Regions from separate parts of the Mesorhizobium sp. B2-2-4 genome, predicted to be linked through region 2. Evidence: riboswitches for the same ligand, from Rfam matches in the RefSeq annotation. Region 2 holds a riboswitch; each other region holds the start of a gene.
The links. A riboswitch is a leader RNA that binds a small molecule or an ion and turns the genes downstream of it on or off. The one in region 2 is predicted to bind cobalamin.

Region 1 (4,015 bases), on a different contig from region 2:
CATGGTCGAATGCGTGCTGGTTCTGCTTCGAAGGCCGCGTCGTTCCGCTCAGCTTGCGAACGAATTGAAGGGCTGCATCGCGCACCTCGTCGTTGGTCGCCGGCGGATCAAAATTGAACAGGGTCTTGATGTTTCTGCACATCGCTTCCGTATCTCCTCTTGTCCTGGAGCCGTTTCAATCGGGACGCGTTCTATCCTCAATCATGATCGTGTCAAAAACCAGAGAGACGGCTGCGTGCCTCAATCCGCGTCCAGCGGCTCCGTCCCGACCGGCTTGCCGTCGCGGGACAGCCTGATCTTCTCCACCTTGTCCTCGGCCGCCTTGAGCAGCCGGTCGCAATGCACCTTCAGCGCCTCGCCGCGCTCGTAGATCCTGATCGACTGGTCGAGCGGCACATCGCCACGCTCCAGATCATCGACGATCTTCTCCAGCGCGTCGAGAGCCTGTTCGAAGCTCATCGCCTTGACGTCTTCGTTGGTTTCACCAGCCATCATTCATCCTTTCATCAGTCGCCCGACATGGGCGGCGACCGAAAATGCCAATCCTTGCAGATCGTAGCCGCCCTCGAGCAGGCTGACGAGCCGGTTGCCGCTGTGGCGCGCCGCGCGCTGCATGAGTTGGCCGGTCGCCCAGTCGAAATCATCCTCGGTCAGGTTGATCTCGGCCAGCGGGTCGCGATGATGCGCATCGAAGCCGGCCGAAATGATGATCAGGTTGGGTGCAAAATTGTCGAGCGAGGGCAGCACGCGCGACAGGAAGGCATCGCGGAACGCCTCGCTGCCGGTCTGCGGCGCAAGCGGCGCGTTGACGATGTTGCCGGCGCCGGTTTCGTTCTTTGCTCCGGTGCCCGGGTAGAGCGGCATCTGGTGCGTCGAGCAATAAAGCACGGACGGATCGTCCCAGAAAATATCCTGCGTGCCGTTGCCGTGATGCACGTCCCAGTCGACGATGGCGACGCGTTCGATATCGTGTTTGCGCTGTGCATAACGTGCGGCGATGGCCGCCGTGTTGAACAGGCAGAAGCCCATCGCCGTCGCTTTCTCCGCATGATGGCCGGGCGGCCGGGCGGCGACGAAAACGTTGTCTGCCCTGCCGGCAAAGACGTCGTCGACGGCGGCGTTGGCGGCTCCGATCGCGGTGATCGCCGCCTGCCAGCTCTTCGGGCTGGCCGTTGTGTCGGCATCGATGCGGGCGATGCCCGTCTCGGGAATGGCGGCGCGTACCCGCTCGACGAAATCCTCGGGATGCGCGTAGAGAATGGTGGCCTCATCGCCTTGTGGCGCCTCGAGGCGGTCGAGCGCGGCAAAAGCCTCGTCGTCGAGCACGCGCTCAATGGCGCGCAAGCGGTCCGGCCGCTCCGGATGGCCGGGTGGCGTGATGTGCTCGAGGAAGATCGGATGGGTGTAGAGACGAGTGGCCATGCTCCCTATCTAGTGCCCTGGCGCGGCGATGGCCATGCGTTGCGGCCTGATGGTTGGGGAAAATCGCGCTTGCGTCCGTTCGCGTCGCCACGGGGATTGGCGGCGCAGGGCCTTCGTCGTAAAGTCCCGGCCACTGCCTGGTGCCCGCCGCGAGCGGGAGAATCGGGAACACGGTTTGATACCGTGGCGTGCCCAACGCTGTAAGGGGGACCGCGCCGGTAAATGCCACTGTCGATGACGGGAAGGCGCCGGATGCGGGTTGATCCCGAGCCAGAAGACCGGCCTGGCAGGCATCGTCATCCGCATGGTCAGGCGGACGGCAGTTGATTGCAATCGCAAGGGGACAAGCGATGCCGGACAATATGACCATCCCCGTGGGTGACGGATTCGACCAGATGGCGCGCGATGCGGTCTACCGCGCCATGTTCACGCGGCGCGATGTCCGCAGCCATTTTACATCAGAGGCCGTCGACGACGAGGTCTTGGCGCGGCTGCTGCTTGCCGCCCATCACGCGCCATCGGTCGGCTTCATGCAGCCATGGAATTTCATCGTCATTCGTGGCACCGAACGACGGGAACAGGTGCGCGACCTGTTCCTCGCGGCGCGCGAGCAGGAATTGCCGGCGATCGAGGAAGAGCGGCGGGCGCTCTACCGCAAGCTCAAGCTGGAAGGCATCTGCGAAAGCGCGCTCAATATCTGTATCACCTGCGACCGCCGACGCTCACAGGGTTCGCCGCTGGGACGCTGGCACAATCCCGAGATGGATCTCTACAGCACGGTCTGCGCGGTGCAGAATTTCTGGCTGGCGGCGCGCGCCGAAGGCGTCGGCGTCGGCTGGGTCAGCATTATCGAGGCGCAGGCGTTGAAAGGCCTTCTGTCGATTCCCGAGCATGTGACGCCGGTGGCCTATCTCTGTGTCGGCCGTGTCTCGGAGTTCGCGCCGAAACCGGACCTCGAAACACATGGCTGGGGGCGGCGGCGGCCGCTGCCCGAGCTGATCATGAGCGAGACGTTTTGCGGACAGGGCGAAGTTCCGCTCAAATCAACGATCGCACGCCTCAAGGCGGCAACATGCGAAAAGTCTGACAAACTCTTGATTTGATTGCCGATACGGCATGCCCAGAGCTGCCGGCGGCCTGCCGTCGTCAGGCGGCTCCGGCATCCTTCCTCAACAATCCTTCGAGCAGTTGCTTGAATGCCGCCACCACGGTCTTCGACGTCGCTTCCGGGTCGTTCGAATTGGCGATCCGCTGCGCCGCCTGGCTGCTCGCCCCGTTGATCAGCCGTGCCGCGGTCTCGGGGTCTACGCCCGGGACAACCACCCCGTCGCCCTGCAGCGTCGTCAGGTGATCGGTCATCGACGCGACGCAGGCATTGGCGTTCGGCCATTGCGCGGGATCCCCCAGCACGGCCGGACCGTCCCGAAACATGATGCGCTGGATTTCCGGCTCCAGCGCCATTTCGATGTAGCTCGTGCATTCGTCGACGAAGCTTTGCCAGCGGGTCGGTGCTTTCGCTGCAACCTCATTCACCCGTGCCGCCATCTCGGCGTCTATCTCGGCGATAACCGCCTGCAAAAGCCCCTTCTTGTCCCCGAAATGATGATAGAGCGCACCGCGCGTCAGCCCGGCCGATGCGGTGAAATCATCCATCGATGCCTCGGCATAACCAATCGTTCCGAACGCATGCCGGGCCGCGGCAATCAATTTGGCGCGCGTTTCGGCGATCATTTCCCTGCGGGGCTTGTGCATCTCTTCTGGCCTTATCCACATACGTCACGTATGCCAATTGACATACGCGACGTATGATCTATTTAGTATTCATACGCATCGTATGTAATTTCCGAATCGCCTTTTGTCGAGGAACGGACCATGCAGAACCCCTATTCCGAGATCTTTCGAGCCCCTGGCGCCAAGGGCTTTGCCGCTGCAGGCTTCATGGCGCGCCTGCCGATCGCCATGGCGCCGATCGGCATCGTGGCGATGCTGTCGCAGACGCGTGGCGAATACTGGCTGGCGGGTGCCGTCTCGGCGACATTCGCGCTGGCCAACGCTTTCCTGGCGCCGCAGATCTCCAGGCTGGTCGACCGCCTCGGCCAGACATGGATCGTCGTGCCCACCACCATCATCTCCGTGCTGGCATTCCTGCTGCTGATTGCGTCGGCCAACCAGGATTGGCCGGTATGGACATCGTTCGTGTCGGCGCTGCTGGCAGCGGCCATGCCCAGCATGCCGGCAATGGTGCGCGCGCGCTGGACCGAGCTTTTTCGCGGCCGGCCGGAGATGAACACCGCCTTCGCCTTCGAATCGGCGGCCGACGAACTGGTCTATATCGCCGGCGCGGCGCTGTCGGTGGGCCTCAGTGCGGCGCTGTTTCCGGAAGCAGGCATGCTGGCGAGCACGTTGTTTCTCGCTTTGGGCTCGATAGCATTCATCCTGCAGCGATCGACCGAGCCGAAAGTGCGGCCGGTGGACCATGGTTCGACTGGCTCGGCAATCCGCCTGCGGCCGGTACAGATCATCACCTTCGCCCTAATCTTCATCGGCGCGACCTTCGCGACGACGGAAGTGAGCACCGTGGCGATCACCAAGC
Region 2 (4,015 bases):
CTCGGGCGGCCTCGACATGGGCCGCGCCGCCGTCTCGCGCATCGTCGGCCGCGATCCCGAAACCCTCGACAGGGCCGGCGTCTGCCGCGCGGCGATCGAGAGCCTGGCCGAGAATTTTTCCGACGGCATCGTTACCCCCGCCTTCTGGACGGGCGTCGGCGGCCTCGCCGGCGGCGCCGCCTACAAGGCCGCCAACACCGCCGATTCGATGATCGGCCATCGCACGCCGCGCCACGAAACGTTCGGCAGGGCAGCCGCACGCTTCGACGATTGGATCAACCTGCCGGCGTCGAGGCTGACGGCGTTGCTCATCACGTTGGCGGCTTTCCTGGTGAAAGGCGCCGACGCGAAAGCCGCATGGCAGGCGGTGCGGCGCGACGCGAAAAAACACCGCTCGCCCAATGCCGGCTGGCCGGAGGCGGCGATGGCCGGCGCACTTGGCCTGGCGCTCGCCGGGCCGCGCAGCTACGGCGGCGTCGTTGTCGACGACGCGTTCATGGGCGAAGGCGGCCGGCGCGAAGCCGACAGCATCGACATAAGGCGGGCGCTGAAACTTTATCGTGTCGCCGACTGCCTGTTGATCGCGCTGTTCGGCGTGCTTTCGGCGATCGTCATTCTGGCATGATCTCACCCCCCCGTGAGTTCTCTCTCGAAGGGGAGGAAGGGAGCCGGGCTGCAACAGGTTCGCGCCTTTCCTCTCCCCCGTCGATCGGGGGAGAGGTGGCTCGGCGAAGCCGAGACGGAGTGGGGGTCGACGAGCTCGGCAGTCGCGTTTCTCGCACCCGCCGGGTTGCGCCTGCCTGTCTGCGGACCGCGCGTTCGATAACCGCCTTCCCCCAATCCGTCGCTGCTTCGCAGCGCCACCTTTCCCCCTCCGGAGGGAAAGGAAGTGAGCCCTGCTGGAAGCGTTTGGCGACCAGACTTGAATGCTCATCCACAAAAGGGGACAACAGCTCTCAAAACTCCACCCCCTGCTGCGCCTTCACGCCCGCCGCGAAATGGTGCTTGGTCAGCCCCATCTCGGTCACCAGGTCGGCCGCCTCGACCAGCGCCGGCTTGGCGTTGCGACCGGTGACGACGACATGCAGGCCCTCGCGGCGCGCTTTCAGCGCGGCAACCACCTTGTCCAGATCGAGATACTCGTAGCGCAGCGCGATGTTGAGTTCGTCGAGCACGACGAGACTGATCGACGGATCGGCCATCAGCTCCAGCGCCTTGGCCCAGGCGGCCTCGGCCGCCGCGATGTCGCGCTTCAGATCCTGTGTCTCCCAGGTGAACCCCTCGCCCATCGCGTGCCACACGACGCGGTCGCCGAAGGCGGCGAAGGCCTCCTTCTCACCCGTATGCCATTTGCCCTTGATGAACTGGACGACGCCGACGCGCTTGCCATAGCCGAGCATGCGCAACGCCAGGCCAAAGGCAGCCGTGGTCTTGCCTTTGCCGGGACCGGTGTTGACGATCAGCAGCCCCTTTTCGACCGTCTTGCTCGCCACCTCGGCGTCTTGGACCGCCTTGCGCTTGGCCATCTTGGCGCGGTGGCGCTCTTCGTCCTTTTCGTCGATGTCGGTCATGTCACTTCACCTTGAGCGGCAGCCCCGCCACCATCAAAAGCACGGTCTCGGCAATCGCCGCGACCTGCTGGTTGAGCCGGCCGGCGGCGTCGCGAAACCGGCGCGCCAGCGCATTGTCCGGCACGATGCCTTGCCCGACCTCGTTGGATACAACAAACCAGGGTCCGCGCGGCCGCGACAGCATGTCAGCCAGCCGCCGGCATGCGCCCTCTACATCATGTTCGGCCAGCATGTGGTTGGTCAGCCACAGCGTCAGGCAGTCGACAAGCACCGGCTGGTCCTCCGGTAGGGCCTCGAGTGCACCGACAAGGTCTAGCGGTGCATCGATGGTCGTCCAGCCCTCGCCGCGCCGCGACCGGTGCAACGCGATGCGCTGCCGCATCTCGTCGTCATAAGGTTGCGCCGTGGCGATGTAGGCCCATGGCGAAGGCAAGGCGGTCATCAGCGTTTCGGCGTGCGCGCTCTTGCCGGAGCGCGCACCGCCGATGATGAAGGTCAGTCTTCCGCGATCAGGCAAAGCTGTCGCGCAGGCTCGTCGCGCTGCCGGTGAAGCGTCCACGCACCACGCCGACGACAGCGCCCAGCACGAGCCAGAACACCAGGTTCGTCACTGTCACCGCCACCACGAACTGATGGTGCAGGCCTTCCGGGATCGGCGTCTCGAAACTGTCCGGCTGCGGCGCGCCGACAATATGCGGCGCGACGATCAACACCACGCCCAGAATCGCCAGCGGCAGTGATTTGCGGAAGGCGATCAGGGCAAGGCCGATCGCCGTCGCCGCCACCGTCGCCGTCCACCAGATCTGGCGTGGCAGAAGCTCGGCGGCAGGCATGGCCGGCAGTTCCGGCGGCAGGCCGAGGCCCGGCGCCAGCGTGAACACGGCAAAGCCGGCCAGTCCCCAGAACACGCCCTGGCGCCAGTTGCCGATGCCGCCGGCGAATTCCGAAACCGCGACCAGGACCAGCGCGAAGCCGATGCCGGTGACGATGTTGGCAAGCACGCTGAAGGCGAAGCGCTCGAAGCCGTCGGCCGGCGCCCAGCCTTCCTCTTCAGCCGGAACAGCTTCAGCGGCTGCCGGCGCGGCGGAGCTCATGGCATTGCCCGCCGGGGCGGCAGAGTTCATGGCGTTGTTGTCGGTCGGGGCCGGTGCGGTATGGTCGTGGTGGTGGCCGCCGCCGGCCTGTTCGTAGACTTCCGCCTTCAGGATCAACGGCACGGTGGCATAGGCCTGCATGCAGGCGAGAACGACACCGGCCACGAGCCCTGCGATCGCCGCGATGAACACGACGTTGCGAAACAGGTTCATGATGTCAAATCCCTATCAGTGGCAGGGAAACGCCATCGAGTGGCGATAGTCGTGCGCGGCATTGTGGACCGCGTCGATATGCGAGAAACCGACAAAGCCTACGACGAAAACGCCGAGCAGCGCCGCGAGCGCGAGCTGCAGGAGGCGCGACTGCGAGGAGATGGAGGCGCCGAGGGAGACGGAAGCGGTATTCATGTCTTGTCCTTTCACCCTCCACCCGAGGGCATCGAAGTCAGTTTCCTGTCGCCGGCAGGTCTCCTGGCTCGCGGATCAGCGCCCTTCCCCACCTTCCCGAAGAAAATCTTCAGTGGCATATGGAGAGGACTACCGCACACAGTTGCGGGGGCAGCCACGGCATTGGGCAACAAATCTGCCCGCACCGCATTCCCTCTTGGCTCCAATCGGAACCGACGACGAAGGTGACTATAGGGAAAATCGCCGCATCCGGCAAACCAAATTCCGACGGCGACAAGCGCTTTAGCGCCGTCCGGCCGCTTGCTCCGCTGCAATTGACAATTTCCGTGGCCGGGTGTCGGCTGCCATCCTCACAGGAGGCCAGCCATGCAGCCCGTCCAGAGCCAGCACGCCCCCTATAACGGCCTCACCCGGGCCGAGCCGACATTGCCGTCCTCGGCCTATTGGGATGCGGCGGCCTACCAGCGCGACCTCGACGCCATCTGGTACAGGAACTGGCTGCTCGTCTGCCGTGAAGCTGATCTCGCCCAACCGCTGGCTTTCCGCACCTTCCGTGTCGGCAGCCAGGAGATCGTCGTGCTGCGTGACGATACCGGCGAACTGCGCGCCTTCCACAACACCTGCCGGCATCGCGGATCGCAGCTTTGCCAGGAACGCGAGGGGCGGCTGAAGGCGCGGCTGATCACCTGCCCCTACCACGCATGGTCCTATTCGCTGCGCGGCGAGCTCGTGCGCGTGCCATCGAAAACGCTGCCCGAAGGTTTCGACAAGGCGGACCATCCGCTCTATCGCGTCGCGCTGTCGGTCTGGCGCGGCTTCGTCTTCGTCAATCTCGCGGAAGATGCCGCCGGCTCGGCGCACTCATCCTTCGACCCGGCCTCCGGCGATCTCGGCAACTGGCCGCTGGAATCGCTGGTATCGGGCCATGTGCTGCGCAAGGTG
Region 3 (4,015 bases), on a different contig from region 2:
TTCGAGAAGGCGGGCGCCGATGCGGTCGACCGGCTGGTTGCGCGTGGCCACCGCCGCATCGCCGCCATCCGGCCGTCGCTTGACCTGAATTTCGGTTATCTGTTTCTGGAGGGTTATTGCAAGGCGCTGCGGCGGCACGGCATCGAAGTCGATCCCGGCCTGATTGTGGACGGTTTTATCAACGAAGCCAGTGGCTACGCGGTGACACCGCAAGTCATGCGGTCGAAGGATCCGCCGACCGCGATTATCTTCAACAACGACTCGATGGCGCTCGGCGGCTGCAAAGCGCTCGCCGAAATGGGGATCAAGCCCGGGCAGGATGTCGCGGTGATCGTCATCGTCGACACGCCGCTCTGCCGTTATTTCTCGCCGGCGCTGACCGGCTTTCGTCCGAGCCTTGACCCGATGGGGCGGCGGCTCGGCGAAATCCTGCTCGCCTCGCTCCCGGCTTTCGCCGGCGCGAAAGGGCCAGAGATCATTCGCGAGGTCTGGCCGCTGGAACTGGTGGCGCGCGATAGTGATTGACCACACGTTTGTATCGTTATAACAGAACATGCATCGACCTTGCCTCGACGCTGCCTGCATCCTAGGCTGCGACTCGTGATGGTCCCCGCGCCGCAAGGCGAGGGGTGAAAAGGGAACATGGTGAGGCCCGATTTTCGGGTCGAAGCCATGGCTGCCCCCGCAACTGTAAGCGGCGAGCAAAATCCGAGAAGCCACTGGCCGGCAAGGCTGGGAAGGCAGGATGGCGCAACGACCCGCGAGCCAGGAGACCTGCCATCTGCATGGGTTGACCGGACGGGGTGTGCCGGGAGGAGACGCGGGGTTCGGTCTTGTCGACCGGTTCAAGCCAGCTTCCTTCCGTCGCCATTTTTGAAAGTGACGGAAGTTGGACGGCTCCATCGATCGCATTCACTGCATTCCCATGCATCGCATCATCGTGTGCACGCTTTGCCGCGATATCGCCACCGAGGTGAATTCAGGCCAGCGTCCGGCAGGATTGGCAAGCAAGACGCTGGCCCGTATTCCGGCAGGCCCTGCAAGGAATTGCCCATGACCGCGCCGCTTCTCGATGCCCGCGACCTGGCCGCAGCGGCGGATGGCCTGCATCTGGTGTATCCGGTCAGCCTTTCGGTGGCGGCGGGCGACCGTCTCGCCATCATCGGTCCCAACGGCGCCGGCAAGACGACATTGCTGCGCATGCTATCGGGCATGCTGAGGCCGAGTTCGGGCGAAGTGAAGCTAACCGGGCGCTTGCTGGACAGGATTTCGACCGCCGAGCGGGCGCTGCACATCGCCGTCGTCGGCCAGACCGATCAACCGGATCCACGGCTGGCGGTGATCGACTATGTCGAGCTCGGCCGGGTTCCGCATACCGGCCACAGGCACAGGAGCGAGGAACGCGACATTGTCGTCGAGGCGCTGCGCCGGACCGGGCTGTTGCCGCTGCTTGGCCGCACCATCGGCTCGCTGTCGGGCGGCGAGCGCCAGCGCGCCCAGCTTGCCCGCGCCATCGCGCAGGAGCCGAAGATCCTGTTCCTCGACGAGCCGACCAACCATCTCGACCCGCGGGCGCGCAGCGAGTTGCTCGAACTGGTTGCAGGCCTCGGCATGACCGTGATCGCGGTGCTGCACGATCTGGCGCTGGTGACGCCTTTCGCCACCAGGGTCGCGGTGATGAGCCATGGCCGGTTGCATGTGCTGGCGCCGCCACGCGAAGCACTCACCCAGCAGCTGATCCGCGAGATCTTCGGTATCGAGGTCTTTAGGTTGCGCCACCCGACGGAGGACCGCGAGCTGACGGTGTTCGAGGTTCCGAACCGTGCCGCGCCATCTTCGTGATCGAAGCCATTTCCGGCAGATCCTGTTCAACAAGGAGCAACATCCGTGAAACGCCTTGCCGTGTCTCTTGCCTTCTCCCTGCTCGGCTCTACGGCCTTCGCCTTTCCGGTGACGGTCGACAGCTGCGGCAAGCCGCTGACCTTCGACGCGCCTCCAAAGCGCGCCGTCATTCACGATCTCAACATGGCCGAGATGGCCTTCGCACTGAAGCTGCAGCCGTCGATCGTCGGCCTGACCGGCATCACTGGATGGTACAAGGTCACTCCCGAATTCAAGGCCGAACAGAGCTCGATCCCCGAACTGGCGCCCAAATATCCGACGCTGGAAAACCTGGTCGCTGTCGAGCCCGACTTCTTCTTCGCCGGCTGGTATTACGGCATGAAGCCGGGCGGCGAGGTGACGCCCGATACGCTGGCGCCACACGGCATCAAGACCCTGGTGCTGACGGAAAGCTGCGTCCATCTCGACAAGAACCGGCCCGCCGCTTCGATGGACCTGCTCTATGGCGATGTCGAGAAGCTGGGCAAGATCTTCGGCAAGGAGGCCGAAGCGGATAAGCTCGTCTCCGGCTGGAAGGCGCAGCTCGCCGAAATCACGGCCAAGGTCGGCGACCGCAGGGGAACGCGCGTCTTCCTCTATGATTCCGGCGAGGACAAGCCGTTCACATCAGGCAAGTTCGCCATTCCCAACGCCATGATTTCCGCGGCCGGCGGCGACAACATCATGGCCGACATGGACACCAGCTGGGGCAACACGGATTGGGAGACGGTGGCCTCGCGCAATCCGCAATTCCTCATCCTGCTCGACTATCAGGATGGCGGCGGCTACCGGAAGCTGCTCGATTTCCTGAAAGCGCATCCGGCAATGAAGGAGACGGACGCGGTCAGGAACGAACGCTTCGTGGCGCTTCGCTATGCCGAACTGACCCCCGGACCGGCCAACATCGAAGCGATCGGCAAGATCGCCAGGGCGATGCATCCGGAAGCATTTTAACCGGGAACATGACTTTGCGGCACAAGGCATTCCTATTGGCCATGACGGCGGCGGCGTTGGCAATCGCCGCGTTCGCGCTGCTGTCGATCGCCTATGGCTCGACGATGATTCCGCTGGGCGACGTCGTTGCAGCACTTGGCCATGCGATCGGATTGAAGGGGCATGACGTGTCCGGCCCGGTCGGCAGGATCGTCGTCGACCTCAGATTGCCGCGCATAATCCTGGCCATCTGTGTCGGCGGCGGCCTGGGCGTGGTCGGCGCGCTGTTACAGACGGTGACGCGCAACGATCTTGCCGATCCGTTCCTGTTCGGCCTCTCGTCGGGAGCCGCCGCCGGCGCTGTCTCCGTCATCACCGTCTTCGGCGACAGTTTCGGGATCTGGACGCTACCGATCGCTGCGTTCACCGGCGGTATTCTGGCGGCTTGCGTTGTGCTTTTGCTGGTTGCGCGGGTGAGGGGACAAGGCCCCGAACGGCTGATCCTCGCCGGACTTGCGGTCTCCTTCATGTTCACCGCATTGACCAATTACCTGGTCTTTGCCGGTGACCAGCGCGCCGCCCATTCGGTGCTGTTCTGGACGATGGGCGGGCTCGGCCTTGCGCGGTGGGACAATATCTGGCTGGGTGCGCTTGGGGCCGGCACGATTGCGGCGTACGGGCTGTGGAATCATCGCCGGCTGGACGCTTTCCTGGCCGGCGAAAATGCCGCCGAAAGTCTTGGCGTGCCGGTGGCGCGAATGCGACGGACGACGTTTCTGGTCGCCGCTTTTTCGACCGCGATCCTGGTTTCGGTCGCTGGCGTCATCGGCTTCGTCGGCCTCATGATCCCGCATCTGTCGCGGCCGCTGGCCGGCGCGCTGCATCTGCGCCTGATCGTAAGTTGCGCGCTGTTCGGGGCCGTGCTGTTGCTGGCAAGCGACCTTCTGGCGCGCACATTGCTGCCGCCGCAGGAACTGCCGATCGGCATCATCACCAGCTCGCTCGGCGCCTTCTTCGTTGTCACCATGCTGATCCGCAACCGCTTGTAATGGGTGTCGCGGCGGCCGAAACCATCGGACGCAGCCATGATTGTGCTGCACGGCTGCCATGCACGTTTGCCGGCTTCTGGAACAATGCCGGACTTGAATGATAAGCACGCTTATTATATATGCCACTCATGGTTTCCGAAGGCGTAGACAGA

Region 1: another riboswitch for cobalamin. It lies ahead of bluB (5,6-dimethylbenzimidazole synthase); the one in region 2 lies ahead of FJ959_RS17265 (CbtB domain-containing protein).
Region 3: another riboswitch for cobalamin. It lies ahead of FJ959_RS18685 (ABC transporter ATP-binding protein); the one in region 2 lies ahead of FJ959_RS17265 (CbtB domain-containing protein).

The regions. Positions count from the first base shown of each region.
Region 1 covers NZ_VFWB01000002.1:414,953-418,967, reverse strand. The annotation lists gene FJ959_RS07115 (DUF2277 domain-containing protein) at 1-142, opposite strand, end outside; gene FJ959_RS07110 (exodeoxyribonuclease VII small subunit) at 241-492, opposite strand; gene FJ959_RS07105 (histone deacetylase family protein) at 496-1,422, opposite strand; cobalamin riboswitch at 1,544-1,724, shown strand; gene bluB (5,6-dimethylbenzimidazole synthase) at 1,773-2,525, shown strand; gene FJ959_RS07095 (TetR/AcrR family transcriptional regulator) at 2,569-3,174, opposite strand; gene FJ959_RS07090 (MFS transporter) at 3,295-4,015, shown strand, end outside.
Region 2 covers NZ_VFWB01000006.1:252,374-256,388, reverse strand. The annotation lists gene cbiB (adenosylcobinamide-phosphate synthase CbiB) at 1-625, shown strand, start outside; gene cobO (cob(I)yrinic acid a,c-diamide adenosyltransferase) at 957-1,571, opposite strand; gene cobU (bifunctional adenosylcobinamide kinase/adenosylcobinamide-phosphate guanylyltransferase) at 1,573-2,088, opposite strand; gene FJ959_RS17270 (CbtA family protein) at 2,081-2,878, opposite strand; gene FJ959_RS17265 (CbtB domain-containing protein) at 2,894-3,073, opposite strand; cobalamin riboswitch at 3,109-3,305, opposite strand; gene FJ959_RS17260 (aromatic ring-hydroxylating dioxygenase subunit alpha) at 3,440-4,015, shown strand, end outside.
Region 3 covers NZ_VFWB01000007.1:19,239-23,253, forward strand. The annotation lists gene FJ959_RS18680 (LacI family DNA-binding transcriptional regulator) at 1-525, shown strand, start outside; cobalamin riboswitch at 588-797, shown strand; gene FJ959_RS18685 (ABC transporter ATP-binding protein) at 1,054-1,842, shown strand; gene FJ959_RS18690 (ABC transporter substrate-binding protein) at 1,888-2,835, shown strand; gene FJ959_RS18695 (iron ABC transporter permease) at 2,844-3,863, shown strand; gene FJ959_RS18700 (MarR family winged helix-turn-helix transcriptional regulator) at 3,992-4,015, shown strand, end outside.